3 regions of the Erwinia sp. INIA01 genome follow, and region 2 is predicted to be linked to each of the others. Evidence: predicted binding sites of a transcription regulator. Region 2 holds the regulator's gene; each other region holds the start of a gene.

Region 1 (4,671 bases), on a different contig from region 2:
TCCCCAGCTTGTTTCCCGGAATGACCCCGATCCCGGTCGATAATATGTTTAATATTCTCGTCGGGCACACTCGTGAAAAAAGTAAAACCGATACGGCCAGGCTGGACATGTGGCTGTTTCCGTTTATGAATGTATACGGCATTGTCGGGCACACCAAAGGGCGCTCCGTTTCCAGCGTCAGTGCCTGCATTACGGATGCAGGCTGCCCGCCAGAGCTGAAGGATCTGGATTTCACGCTGAAATTTAAAGGCACCACCTGGGGCGGCGGCACCACGCTGGCCTACGGTTATCATGACTGGTTCGGTACCATGGACTTCAACTATACCGAAACGCATTTTGACATTCTGGACGGTAATATTTCTGCGTTTACCTTTACTCCACGCGTCGGTTATCGCTTTACCGTACCCGGTGTAGAGAGATTCTCCATTCCGGTTACCCATGCCAGCCTGTGGGTGGGCACGATGTATCAGGATGTCGATCAGGACTTCAGGGGGAATATCAGCGACCTGCATATGCCAGCGCAGCTCAGCAGCCTGGTCAACTTCGTTAACGCCGATGATAAAGGGCGTTTCCGGGTTAAGCAGCATCTTAAATCACCGTGGAATATTCTGGTCGGCGGGCAGTATGAGCTAACCCGAAACTTTAATATCACCAGTGAAGTGGGCTTTTCCAACCGTAACAGCTTTATGGTCGGCGGAGAGTTTCGTTTCTGAATATGCAGTTTAAAACCTTCCTGCTCTGTGGCCTGATGACTCTACCCTCCGTAAGTCAGGCCAACGTATTCCCCAACCGGGAAAAAATCGACCGATTTCTGAATAAATTGGGGGCGGACCGTAAAGCCGACATGCGTAAAACCATTGACTGGGGAATTGTTCCCGGCCCTTTTTATACCCCGGAACTGGGCGTCGGCGTCGGGGTGGCGGCGGTCGGTCTTTACCGGCCGGACGACCGCCAGCGCGATACGCCGCTCTCCTCACTCTCCTTTACCGGATTTGCCAGCTCTACAGGTGCCTTCGGCATCGGCTATGAGAATTACACCTTTATCGATAATGACAGCTGGCGTTTTTACCTGTCCGGCGACCTCAGCCGCAGACCGCTGCACTACTGGGGAGAGGGATACCACGCCGGACGAAAACAGCGTGGAAAGCAGTCCTACGACTCAACAAAATTGAGCGGCGTGCCACGCATACTCTATCAGTTGGCTAACCATACTTACGCCGGCGTTGGCTGGTCATTCTCCTATGAAGGCGCGTCATCACTGCAGCACAAAACCAATGGCAGTTTCTATCAACAGGATGAGTCACGCCATATCTTCAGCTCAGGAGCCAGCGTGCTGTTTAGCTATGACTCTCGCGATTTTGTGGCGAATCCGTCGCGCGGTCAGGTGCTGAACCTGTCATGGACCCGCTACAGTCCGGCGATTGCCAGCGATAATCGTTTTGATGCTTTAGACGCGCAGTACAACCTTTACCATGCCATAAATAGCACCAACCTGCTGGCCTGGGAGGTCTACAGTCGTTTTACCAGCGGACACGTCCCCTGGACGATGCAGTCGCTGCTGGGGGACAGTCATCATCTGCGCGGCTACTACGAAGGGCGATATCGTAATCGTAATATGCTGACCAGCCAGCTGGAATGGCGCAAAAAACTCAGCTGGCGTCACGGCGTTGTGGCATGGCTGGGTGCCGGTAGTATGTCGGACAAACCGAGTGAAGTTCTTGACGGGCACTGGCTGCCGTCTGTCGGGGCCGGATACCGCTTTGAGTTTAAGAAAAATATGAACATCCGCCTTGATTATGGCCTTGGCCAACACAGTTCAGGTTTTTACTTCCAGGTCGGGGAGGCGTTTTGATCTTCCGCTTTATCGGCCTGTTACTGCTACTGTTGCCATTCATTTTTTTCGCCGACGGCCAGGCTCAGCAACCTGATGATCCGATAATTCCCATGGCCGATCTCAGCCTTCCGGCAGGTCAGTCACCGCAGGTTTGGTTGTTGACGCGCCCACTGCCGCAGCCGGACGGCCTGAGGCCATGCTGTGCTTTCGGCTATAGCCTTAAAGTGAAACTTTTTGGCATGCCGGTGCCGTGGTATCAGGTCGATAACGTGGTTGCCCCGACAGACACCGGCAAGCACCACTTCAATCCGGGTGTAATGGACATGTTAAGCACGCTGAGTGGCCTGAACAGCGAACATAACGGCCTCGTCTACACGCGGCGGGGCGGCTTCATCGATCTGGCCCATCTGCGCGACAGTGCTGATAACACGATATGGCTGTTCAGCCATATCTGGCCCCGGATAGGCCAGGCAACAACGCTGAAACTGGGCGATGAGTTAGGTGAGCGCGAAATCCAGCTGTTTTCCTATCCCCCACCGGCCAGTGCCACTGAGCGTTACAGGCTGGCAGTATTCCTGGCAGCGCATCTGGCATTTGAACTTGCCGCATGGCACGAGGTGGCACAGTGGTATGGATTTGAATCAGTGAAGGGATTTTCCGAAGGCGTTTCCGCTTTTTCTCCGGAAGACCTCTATTCCAATCAGCTCGGTGCCCGCGTGGCGATCGATTTACTCAATGCGGGAGGTGGCGCATCACTGTCTCGCTATCAGTACGCCATGCGCACGATGATCCCGCAGGCGCTGGAACAGCTTGAGGCAGAGCCTCCCGCCGCAACGCGCTTTCACTTCGATATGCTCGATCGTCTCTGGTGGAACAGTGCCTGTCGCCTGCCGGATAAATTTCTGCTGCGCTACCGTAATTATGACGTTAGCGAACGGCGGCTGCCGTCACGTGCACCGGAAAGTGTTCCTCCGCTCTGGCTGACGTTGCCCGACCGCTTTAACGGCGTTGAGCTTTCCCACTTTGGCCGCCTTGAAATACGCCCCGGGCGCTCAATGGCTCGCCTGCCTGCACCGGTTTCACGCTACCTGTTTTCTGATTTCCCCGCACTGGCCAGGGAGGCAAAAAAAGCCGATTTACAGCATTTGGCCAATTTACATTACCGCTGCAATTGAGCAAAAAACCACCTTTCACGCCGAAAAGCCATAATCAAAAGTTATATTTCATTTCAATTTTTAACCTCAGCACATCAGCCTTTTTTTCTACCGGCGATCCCCTTTTCTAAAACTCGCCACAGGCAAACGTTTAACTGCTGATTTAATGAGCTAACTGGCACTAAAACGTAAAGTTCCCTAATCCCACACACATTTGTGTGACATTCATCACACTTTAGCTGACTTGAAATGAAACAGAATTTGACAAGTGTGAGCAATCTCTATTTCCTAATGGCCGGATAACGGCACACTGCCGCAACATTACTGATGGGGATTTTCGTCAATTGCGGCGGTACCCGTTTTGAAGGCTTTACTAACCCAACCTGACCCTCGCGCTGGCTGCGGAGGATGGTCTCTGAGCATGTGGTAATATAATGAAATATAAAATTATGATGGCTGGTGCACTGGCAGCGTTGTCTTATACCAACGTCTCTTTCGCTGATTCGAGCAGCCCTGAATACGTTTCCGACTGGTGGCACCAGAGTGTTAACGTTGTTGGAAGCTACCACACCCGTTTCGGACCGCAGCTGAACAACGATGTTTACCTGGAATATGAAGCCTTCGCGAAAAAAGACTGGTTTGATTTCTACGGCTATATCGATGTGCCTAAATTCTTCGGCGTGGGCAACGGCAACGATAAAGGTGCCTGGGATAACGGTTCTCCATTCTTTATGGAAATTGAGCCACGCTTCTCTATCGATAAGCTGACCGGCGTTAATCTGGGCTTTGGTCCGTTTAAAGAGTGGTATTTCGCTAACAACTATATCTACGATATGGGCGACAACCGCGCAAACCGCCAGAACACCTGGTATATGGGTCTGGGTACCGATATCGATACGCATTCAGATGTTGGCCTGTCACTGAACGTTTACGCAAAATATCAGTGGGCGAACTACGGTGCCGCGAACGAAAATGAGTGGGATGGCTATCGCTTCAAGGTGAAATACTTTGTGCCGATCACCAGTCTGTGGGGCGGTAACCTGAGCTATATCGGTTTCACCAACTTTGACTGGGGCTCCGATCTGGGCGATAACTCTGCGCCTGCGCGTACCAGCAACTCCATCGCCTCCAGCCACATTCTGTCACTGGGTTACGATCACTGGCACTACTCGTTCGTGGCGCGTTACTTCCACAACGGCGGCCAGTGGAACGATGGCACCGAGCTGAACTTCGGCAACGGTCCGTTCCACGTCAAATCCAACGGCTTTGGCTACTACCTGGTTGTGGGTTATAACTTCTGATTGTGGCAAAAACGTACTGAATTCCTAATGCGCCTGCGGGCGCATTTTTTTGCGCGATTTCAGCATCCGGCGGGGAAATCAGTCAAACATCCGTTCCAGATAGCGCTCCAGCGCGGCGCGCGAGCTGAATCCGTAGGGAATCCCGTAGTGATCGTTTGTGTCGCCCACCAGATACATGGGAAAGCGGACGTAATGTTCGCAGGTTTTTATATCCGATGCCGGTACCGCAATCGCCTGGCTTTTCTCTTTCAGTGTCGGATGGATAACCAGCGCCGTACGACCTAAACGCGCCTCACGATTAACATAGACGTAGTTTTCACCCCGACTGTAACCGTAGCTTTTGGCAGTGACCGTATCCATCTCAAATCCCGCCTTTTCCAGT
Region 2 (4,671 bases):
GATGCACTTACGCTTGTGAAACGCTAATATTCGTCAGTTCCGTTGAAAAAATTTGCAGGCAAAGCGATGTGGTCAGAACATTCTCTGGAAGTGATTGAAGCCGTTGCCAGAACCGGCAGTTTTACCGCCGCAGCGGCTGAGCTTCACCGCGTGCCTTCTGCGGTGAGCTATACCGTACGCCAGCTGGAGCAGTGGCTGGCCGTCAGCCTGTTTGAGCGCCGCCATCGCGATGTGGTACTGACAGAAGCGGGACGGGTGTTCAGCGAAGAAGGGCGTTTTGTTATCAAAAAAATGCTTGCCACACGACGCCGCTGTCAGCAGGTGGCTAACGGCTGGCGCGGTCAGATTAATATCGCCGTTGACCGCATCGTCAGGCCGCAGCGTACCCGTCAGCTTATCGTCGATTTCTACCGTCACTTCCCCGATATGGAACTGCATATCTTCCCCGAAGTGTTTAACGGCGTATGGGATGCGCTGGCGGATGGCCGCGTTGATGCGGCTATCGGGGCTACGCAGGCGGTGCCGGTGGGCGGGCGCTTCGCCTTTCGCGATATGGGCAGCCTTAACTGGCGCTGTGTCGTGCAGGCGGATCATCCCTTATTGCAACAGACGGGACCGCTTAGCGACGATCTGCTGCGGGAATGGCCATCTCTGACGCTGGAGGACACCTCGCGCGCGTTGCCGAAGCGTAACACCTGGACGCTGGATAATCAGCGGCGGCTGGTGGTCCCGGACTGGGACAGCGCGTTAGACTGCCTGCGCGCCGGACTGTGCGTCGGCATGATCCCGGGGCACTTTGCCCAGGGTTGGATTGCTGAAGGGGGAATTGCGGAACTGACGCTGGCAAACCCGTTCCCGATCAGCCCATGCTGCTTGAGTTGGTCGGAACAGAGTGCATCACCGGCGCTGCGCTGGCTGCTGGATTATGTTGGCGACAGCGATACGCTGAATGCTGAATGGCTGAGTGAACCGTCCGCCTGAGCGAACGGTAAACGAGCAAGGGATTAGCGGCGATAGTCGCGGAACGGACCATCGGCCACGGAGCGGCGTTCAATCAGTGACGGATGAACTTCAATGGTCTGCGGTTCTTCACGCTTGCTGGTGATGCGATCGAGCAGCATATCGAACGCGGTTTCTCCCAGCCGCTCTTTCGGCTGGTGCACCGTGGTCAGCGCCGGTGTGAAATAGCGTGCGTTGCGCACGTTATCATAGCCGATCACTGAAATATCCTGTGGAACGCGCAGGCCCATCTCGTCCGCGGCGCAAATTGCACCCATCGCCATGACGTCGCCGCCGCAGAAGATGGCGGTCGGGCGCTGTTTCTGCCCCAGAATCTGCTGCATGGCCCGATAGCCGGATTCAGGTTCAAAGTCGCCCTGAACCAGCCACTCTTCACGCAGTGTAATCCCGGCTTCGTTCAGCGCCTTGAGGAACCCCGCATGGCGACCGCCGCCGGTGTTACGCTCCAGCTGTCCCGGGATGGCACCGATATCACGATGCCCACGCTCAATCAGATAACGCCCGGCCAGATAGCCGCCTTCAAAGGCGTTATCCAGCACGGTATCGGTGAAATCTCCGCGCGATTCACCCCAGTCCATGACCACCATCGGGATATTGCGGTGGTCTTCCAGCATCGAGATTAATGAATCCGGGTACTCAGAGCACATCACCAGCAGCCCGTCGACGCGCTTCTGCGCCATCATCGACAGATAAGCCTGCTGTTTGTTCAGGTCGTTATGTGCATTCCCAAGGATCAGGGTATAGCCTTTGGCAAAGCAGCGGTTTTCCACGGCTTCAATAATTTCGGCAAAATAGGGCGCTTCGCTGGAGGTGGCGAGCAGGCCGATGGTTTTGGTGTGGTTGACCTTCAGACTGCGTGCCACGGCGCTGGGGGAATAGTGCAATTCCTTAATTGCTGCCCACACCGCTTCACGGGTCTCTTCGGCTACAAAGCGCGTTTTATTAATTACGTGGGAAACCGTGGTTGTAGACACCCCGGCTCGCTTTGCCACATCCTTAATTGTTGCCATTAAACTTATGCTCCTGGTGTTATCGTAACTATTTGATAACAGGTTGGTTAAACGTTTGCCTGGGTGCAGCCTTTTCCCACCAGACCAAAGTGGTTTGGATGCTGTCGCAACGGGTCGGAAAGGGGAAAAAATCGTCCGTAGAGTGACTGCAGAGCTGGCAAAAACCGTTATCCGCTACTGTTGCGCAACGGAAAAGAGGAATTCTAACAAGGCTGCGCAGAGAAAACGAGATTTTTACGGGGAACTGTGGGAAAATCTTTGTGCATACATTTTGCAGGGTTATTAAGGAGAGACGATGAGTACCGATCTGAAATTCTCACTGCTGACCACGGTGGGTGCGCTACTGATGATTATTGCATTTAGCTTTACGGCTATTCTGCACTAAAAAAATCGGGAGGAGCATGGCTCCTCCCGATTAGCAATTCAGCAATCGCTTACCGCGTTGCGCAATCAGCGAATTGTTTTTGGCGTCATCATTCGACGGGCACCAATATAGTGCTCCTGCCAGTAATCATCGCCCAGCGCGCTTACCTGAATGTCTTTGCCGGTTCTCGGTGACTGAATGAATTTTCCACCACCAAGATATACGCCAACGTGATCGGCGGTACCGCGTCCGTTGATGCGGAAGAACACCAGGTCGCCTTTCTCCAGTTTATCGCGTTTGATCGGCGCAGCATCGCGCAGGTGATACATCTCATTTGCCGTACGCGGGATCTTAAACTTCACCAGGTCCTTATAGGCATACCACACCAGTCCGCTACAGTCGAAACCGGTTGACGGTGATGCGCCTCCCCACTGGTAGGGTTTACCCAACTGGCCCATCAGTTTGTTCATCGCCGTTTCACGCGCTTTCTGATAGCGCGCGCGGTGCGCTTTGCTCAACTTCAGCGGTGATTCAGGGGATTCAGCCTCATCGCGCTCGATAGCACGCAGCGGGCCTTTCTTGCCTTTTTTGGTCTGTAAAGAGGCGAGACGCTCGCGGCCGTAGCGTTTTTTCTCCATCTTACCGATGTGGGTGGTTTTTACTTCGCGTGAGGCCGTCGCTTCCTGGCTCTTTTTCAGCTTTGCCTTCTGGGTAGCAGAAACTTTGGTTTTCTTAAGCGCAGGCTCTTTGGTTTTTTTAATGAGGGGTTCTTTGACTTTTTTCGTGGCAGCCGCTTTAACCGGCCGACGCTTGCGGCGTTCATCCTCACGCGCAGAGTTGTGGTCAACTTTATGCTGATTTGCGTTAACGGGAGCATGAGGCGATGCATGCGCCATATTAAAGAACAGCTGGGCAAAGGCCAGCATGCTAAGCGTGATGATTAAACGCAACGTTCCCATTAACAGTTAAACTCAGTGTAATGACTGCATGGCAATCGAAAAAGAATTCTGCAATTTGCAGGGGTTAGGGCAATTCTAATCTAACTTCTTAACAAAAGGTAAGGTGTTTTTTGTTTCAATAAGACAGATTAAGTAAATGGTGAATTATTGAACGCAATCAGCTGCTTAACTCAACAAAAAAAAGTAATCCAACATCGAGAAACGCTGCAACGATGATAGGAAAATGTTATTTTGTTTTCATAATTTTGCATTTTGTTGCGTTCTGTTCATCAGGGCTGCATAAAATGTCGTTTTCAACGGCGGAGCAGAATCGCTACAATAACTAAACACGAAGTATCGTACTGAGGAAGTCATTTATGAGTACTGTTGAAAAAATTCAGCGCCAGATCGCAGAAAACCCAATCCTGCTGTATATGAAAGGTTCTCCAAAGCTGCCAAGCTGCGGATTCTCCGCACAGGCCGTTCAGGCTCTTTCTGCCTGCGGCGAACGTTTTGCCTACGTTGATATCCTGCAGAACCCGGATATTCGTGCTGAACTGCCGCGTTACGCTAACTGGCCAACCTTCCCACAGCTGTGGGTTGACGGCGAGCTGGTCGGTGGCTGCGATATCATTATCGAAATGTTCCAGCGCGGTGAACTGCAGCAGCTGATCAAAGAGACTGCGCAGAAGTACCCAGCCCCCGCTGCTGAATAAGCCGGTGGCAATAAAAAAACCCTGCTAAGCAGGGTTTTTTTTCGTCTTTATATTGTCAGCGCGGTGGTTAATGCACGCCGCAGAGTTAATACGGCTCAGGACTCCGCTTCCGGCACGGCCAGTGGCCAGCCGCCCAGACGCTTCCAGCGGTTGACCAGCTCACAGAATAAATCTGCCGTCTGTGTAGTGTCGTACAGCGCGGAGTGCGCCTGGCTACTGTCAAAGGTGATTCCGGCCGCGATGCAGGCTTTAGCCAGTACGGTCTGCCCAACAACCAGTCCACTGAGCGCGGCGGTATCAAAGGTCACAAAGGGATGGAAGGGATTGCGCTTCAGGCTGGCACGTTCCGCCGCCGCATTCATAAAGTTCAGATCGAATGTGGCGTTGTGCGCCACCATAATCGCTCTGCTGCAGCCGGTATCCTTAATCCCTTTACGAACCAGCTTAAAGATGGCGTGCAGCGCTTCATATTCGCTGACGGCACCGCGCAGGGGGTTGCTGGGATCGATGCCGTTAAAGGCCAGCGCTTCCGGCTGTAAAACTGAACCGACAAAAGGCTCTACGTGAAAATGCAGGGTTTCATCTTTCTCCAGCCAGCCATCTTCATTCATTTTTAAGGTGAC
Region 3 (4,671 bases), on a different contig from region 2:
GTGGGAGCCGCAGGGCGTATGGGGCGTCAGCTGATTCAGGCTGCTGTTCAGGCTGAAGGTGCACGTCTGGGTGCCGCCCTAGTGCGTGCCGGTTCTTCTCTGGTTGGCAGCGATGCCGGTGAACTGGCGGGTTGTGGCTTACAGGGCGTGAAGATTAGCGACAGCCTGGATGCGGTGGTCAACGACTTCGACGTATTGATCGACTTCACCCGCCCGGAAGCGACGCTGAACTATCTGGAATTTTGCCGCCAGCATAAAAAAGCGATGGTAATTGGTACTACCGGTTTCGATGACGCCGGGAAAGCCGCAATCAAAGCCGCTGCGGAAGATATCGGTATCGTGTTTGCCGCCAACTTCAGCGTCGGTGTGAATCTGGTGCTCAAGCTGCTGGAAAAAGCGGCCAAAGTCATGGGTGAGTACGCGGATATCGAAATTGTAGAAGCGCATCACCGTCATAAAGTCGATGCTCCTTCCGGTACGGCGCTGGCGATGGGTGAGGCGATTGCCGATGCCATGGACTGGGATCTGAATGAGCACGCGGTTTATGCCCGTGAAGGGATCACCGGGGAACGTAAGGCGCAAACCATCGGTTTTGCCACCGTCCGTGCAGGCGATATCGTCGGAGAGCATACCGCAATGTTTGCAGATATCGGCGAGCGCGTAGAGATTACCCACAAGGCTTCCAGCCGCATGACCTTTGCTAATGGCGCGGTTAAGGCAGGATTATGGTTGGGTGCGCATAAATCAGGTCTTTTTGACATGAGAAGTGTGCTTAATCTTGATGATTTATAAGTGTTGTAAACCATCGTGATGTGGTTATTTCAATCATAAGTTTATGATTGGCTGGGCAATAATTTTATTGCCCTTTTTATTTTTTAAAAATGACATCTTTTTGTAATTTATAGTCTGTAGGTCTTATAAAACTAACTTTACCTATCATTCATCCTCCTTTTTATAAGATTTTTGACCATTTGGTCCACTTTTTCACGTTCCCGCATCCATTTTTATGCATTCACTGGCAGGCAACCGATTTTATTGCCAGGATATGTGGTGTTTTCAGCGTTAATCTTCTTATAAACCAACCAGTGAGTTAAAAAGTGAAGAAAAAGTGCCTCGCAGGGTAGACATTCGCGAGGGCGATCATTAGAATGCGCGCAATTTGCCAAAAACTGAGCAGTCAGGCAGTTTTTGCATTGATTCGGCTCTATTTCTGAATTAATATGCAGATATTGTGACTGTTTATTCCCTGGAGGATGTTTTGATTAAGTCAGCGCTCTTGGTTCTGGAAGACGGAACCCAATTCCACGGTCGGGCCATCGGGGCAACCGGATCGGCAGTGGGAGAAGTTGTTTTCAACACTTCAATGACCGGTTATCAAGAAATCCTCACTGATCCTTCCTATTCCCGCCAAATCGTTACTCTTACTTATCCCCATATCGGCAATGTCGGCACCAACTCAGCTGACGCAGAATCTACTCAGGTACATGCACAGGGTCTGGTGATCCGTGACTTACCGCTGATTGCCAGCAACTATCGCAATGAAGAAGGGCTGACCGACTATCTGGTCCGCAACAACATTGTCGCTATTGCCGATATCGATACGCGTAAGCTGACTCGTCTGCTGCGCGAAAAAGGGGCGCAGAACGGCTGCATTATTGCCGGAGATGCACTGGACGCTGCCGTGGCGCTGGAAAAGGCTAAAGCCTTCCCTGGCCTGAAAGGCATGGACCTGGCGAAAGAAGTGACCACCCCGGAAGCCTACAGCTGGCTGCAGGGTAGCTGGACGCTGGAAGGCGACCTGCCTGCGGCGAAAGCGGAAGGCGAACTGCCGTTCCACGTAGTGGCCTACGATTACGGCGTGAAGCGCAATATTCTGCGTATGCTGGTGGATCGCGGCTGCCGCCTGACCGTGGTGCCTGCACAGACTCCGGCTGAAGACGTATTAAAGCTGAACCCGGACGGTATTTTCCTCTCCAACGGCCCTGGTGACCCGGAGCCGTGCGACTACGCCATCAGCGCAATTAAGCGTTTCCTGGAAACCGATATTCCGGTATTTGGCATCTGCCTCGGTCACCAGCTGCTGGCGCTGGCCAGCGGTGCAAAAACCGTGAAGATGAAACTCGGTCACCACGGCGGCAACCACCCGGTGAAAGATCACGATAAGAACACCGTGATGATTACCGCCCAGAACCACGGCTTTGCCGTTGATGACAGCAACCTGCCTGCGAATCTGCGCGTGACGCATACCTCACTGTTTGACCACACGGTCCAGGGTATTCACCGCACGGATAAAGCGGCTTTCAGCTTCCAGGGTCACCCTGAAGCCAGCCCGGGCCCGCACGATGCAGCCCCCCTGTTCGATCACTTTATCGAACTGATTGAAGCTTACCGTTCCAGCGCGAAATAAGGTCAGGAGAGAGAGCAATGCCAAAACGTACAGACATAAAAAGTATCCTGATCATTGGCGCAGGTCCTATCGTTATCGGTCAGGCCTGTGAGTTTGACTATTCCGGTGCGCAGGCGTGTAAGGCGCTGCGTGAAGAGGGCTACCGCGTCATTCTGGTGAACTCTAACCCGGCGACCATTATGACCGACCCGGATATGGCCGATGCGACCTACATCGAGCCGATTAACTGGGAAGTGGTGCGTAAAATCATTGAAAAAGAGCGCCCGGATGCCGTGCTGCCAACCATGGGCGGCCAGACTGCGCTGAACTGTGCGCTGGAGCTGGAGCGCCGTGGTGTGCTGGAAGAGTTCGGTGTGACCATGATTGGTGCCACCGCTGATGCGATTGATAAAGCTGAAGATCGTCGCCGCTTCGACGTGGCGATGAAAAGCATCGGCCTGGACACCGCGCGTTCCGGTATCGCACATAATATGGAAGAAGCGCTGGCGGTTGCCGCCGACGTGGGCTTCCCGTGCATCATTCGTCCTTCCTTCACCATGGGCGGCACCGGCGGCGGTATCGCCTACAACCGCGAAGAGTTCGAAGAGATCTGCGAACGCGGTCTGGATCTGTCGCCAACCAACGAGCTGCTGATTGATGAGTCGCTGATTGGCTGGAAAGAGTACGAGATGGAAGTGGTGCGTGATAAAAACGACAACTGCATCATCGTCTGCTCGATTGAAAACTTCGATGCCATGGGCATCCACACCGGTGACTCGATTACCGTTGCGCCAGCACAGACGCTGACCGACAAAGAGTACCAGATCATGCGTAACGCCTCGCTGGCGGTGCTGCGTGAAATCGGCGTGGAAACCGGTGGCTCCAACGTGCAGTTCTCCGTTAACCCGGAAAACGGCCGCCTGATCGTTATCGAAATGAACCCGCGCGTATCACGCTCTTCCGCGCTGGCATCGAAAGCGACCGGCTTCCCGATTGCTAAAATCGCCGCCAAGCTGGCGGTGGGCTTCACCCTCGATGAACTGACCAACGATATCACCGGCGGCCTGACCCCGGCATCGTTCGAACCGTCCATCGACTACGTGGTGACCAAGATCCCACGCTTCAACTTCGAGAAATTTGCCGGTGCTAACGACCGTCTGACCACCCAGATGAAATCCGTGGGTGAAGTGATGGCGATTGGCCGCACGCTGCAGGAATCCATGCAGAAAGCGCTGCGCGGTCTGGAAGTGGGCGCGAACGGCTTCGACCCGAAAGTTGACCTTAACGATGCTGAAGCGCTGACCATCATTCGCCGCGAGCTGAAAGATGCCGGTTCAGACCGCATCTGGTACATCGCCGACGCCTTCCGTGCCGGAATGACCGTGGAAGATGTCTTCGCGCTGACCAACGTGGATCGCTGGTTCCTGGTGCAGATTGAAGAGCTGGTTCAGCTGGAGCAGCAGGTAGCGAAAGTCGGTCTGAACGGCCTGACCTATGACTTCCTGCGCACCCTGAAGCGTAAAGGCTTTGCCGATGCGCGCCTGGCAGCGGTTGCCGGTGTGACCGAATCAGAAATTCGTAAACTGCGCGAGCAGCACAACCTGCACCCGGTGTACAAACGTGTGGATACCTGTGCGGCCGAATTCTCGACCGACACCGCCTACATGTACTCCACCTATGAAGAAGAGTGCGAAGCGAACCCGAATCAGGATCGCGACAAAATCATGGTGCTGGGCGGCGGTCCAAACCGTATCGGCCAGGGTATCGAATTCGACTACTGCTGCGTTCATGCCTCGCTGGCGCTGCGCGAAGACGGTTTCGAAACCATCATGGTGAACTGTAACCCGGAAACCGTCTCCACCGACTACGACACCTCAGATCGTCTGTACTTCGAGCCGGTCACGCTGGAAGACGTGCTGGAAATCGTGCGCATTGAGAAGCCGAAAGGCGTTATCGTACAGTACGGCGGCCAGACTCCACTGAAACTGGCGCGTGCGCTGGAAGCCGCAGGCGTACCGGTTATCGGCACCAGCCCGGACGCCATTGACCGTGCTGAAGACCGCGAGCGTTTCCAGCAGGCGGTTGACCGCCTGGCGCTGAAACAGCCTGCCAACGCCACTGTTACCACCATCGAAATGGCGGTAGAGAAAGCGGCCACCATCGGCTATCCGCTGGTTGTGCGTCCTTCCTACGTGCTGGGCGGCCGGGCGATGGAAATCGTTTACGACGAAATCGACCTGAAGCGCTACTTCACCACGGCGGTTTCCGTTTCCAACGACGCGCCG

The links. The regulator PurR, encoded in region 2, represses purine synthesis genes. The targets are predictions, from matches to a motif close to CANGCAAACGTTTGCNTG.
Region 1: OMR58_RS12100 (nucleoside-specific channel-forming protein Tsx) is a predicted target of PurR. The motif match lies at 3,129-3,146, and genes of this name have one in related genera.
Region 3: carA (glutamine-hydrolyzing carbamoyl-phosphate synthase small subunit) is a predicted target of PurR. The motif match lies at 1,020-1,037, and genes of this name have one in related genera.

Annotation. Positions count from the first base shown of each region.
Region 1 is NZ_JAPDNC010000006.1:23,575-28,245, reverse strand. It holds gene OMR58_RS12115 (hypothetical protein) at 1-713, shown strand, start outside; gene OMR58_RS12110 (BamA/TamA family outer membrane protein) at 710-1,852, shown strand; gene OMR58_RS12105 (DUF4056 domain-containing protein) at 1,945-3,009, shown strand; gene OMR58_RS12100 (nucleoside-specific channel-forming protein Tsx) at 3,423-4,289, shown strand; gene OMR58_RS12095 (DUF2002 family protein) at 4,368-4,671, opposite strand, start outside.
Region 2 is NZ_JAPDNC010000020.1:35,908-40,578, forward strand. It holds gene punR (DNA-binding transcriptional activator PunR) at 67-981, shown strand; gene purR (HTH-type transcriptional repressor PurR) at 1,005-2,030, opposite strand; gene cydH (cytochrome bd-I oxidase subunit CydH) at 2,326-2,415, shown strand; gene OMR58_RS24315 (C40 family peptidase) at 2,481-3,344, opposite strand; gene OMR58_RS24320 (Grx4 family monothiol glutaredoxin) at 3,710-4,048, shown strand; gene rnt (ribonuclease T) at 4,144-4,671, opposite strand, start outside.
Region 3 is NZ_JAPDNC010000007.1:186,784-191,454, reverse strand. It holds gene dapB (4-hydroxy-tetrahydrodipicolinate reductase) at 1-792, shown strand, start outside; gene carA (glutamine-hydrolyzing carbamoyl-phosphate synthase small subunit) at 1,259-2,407, shown strand; gene carB (carbamoyl-phosphate synthase large subunit) at 2,425-4,671, shown strand, end outside.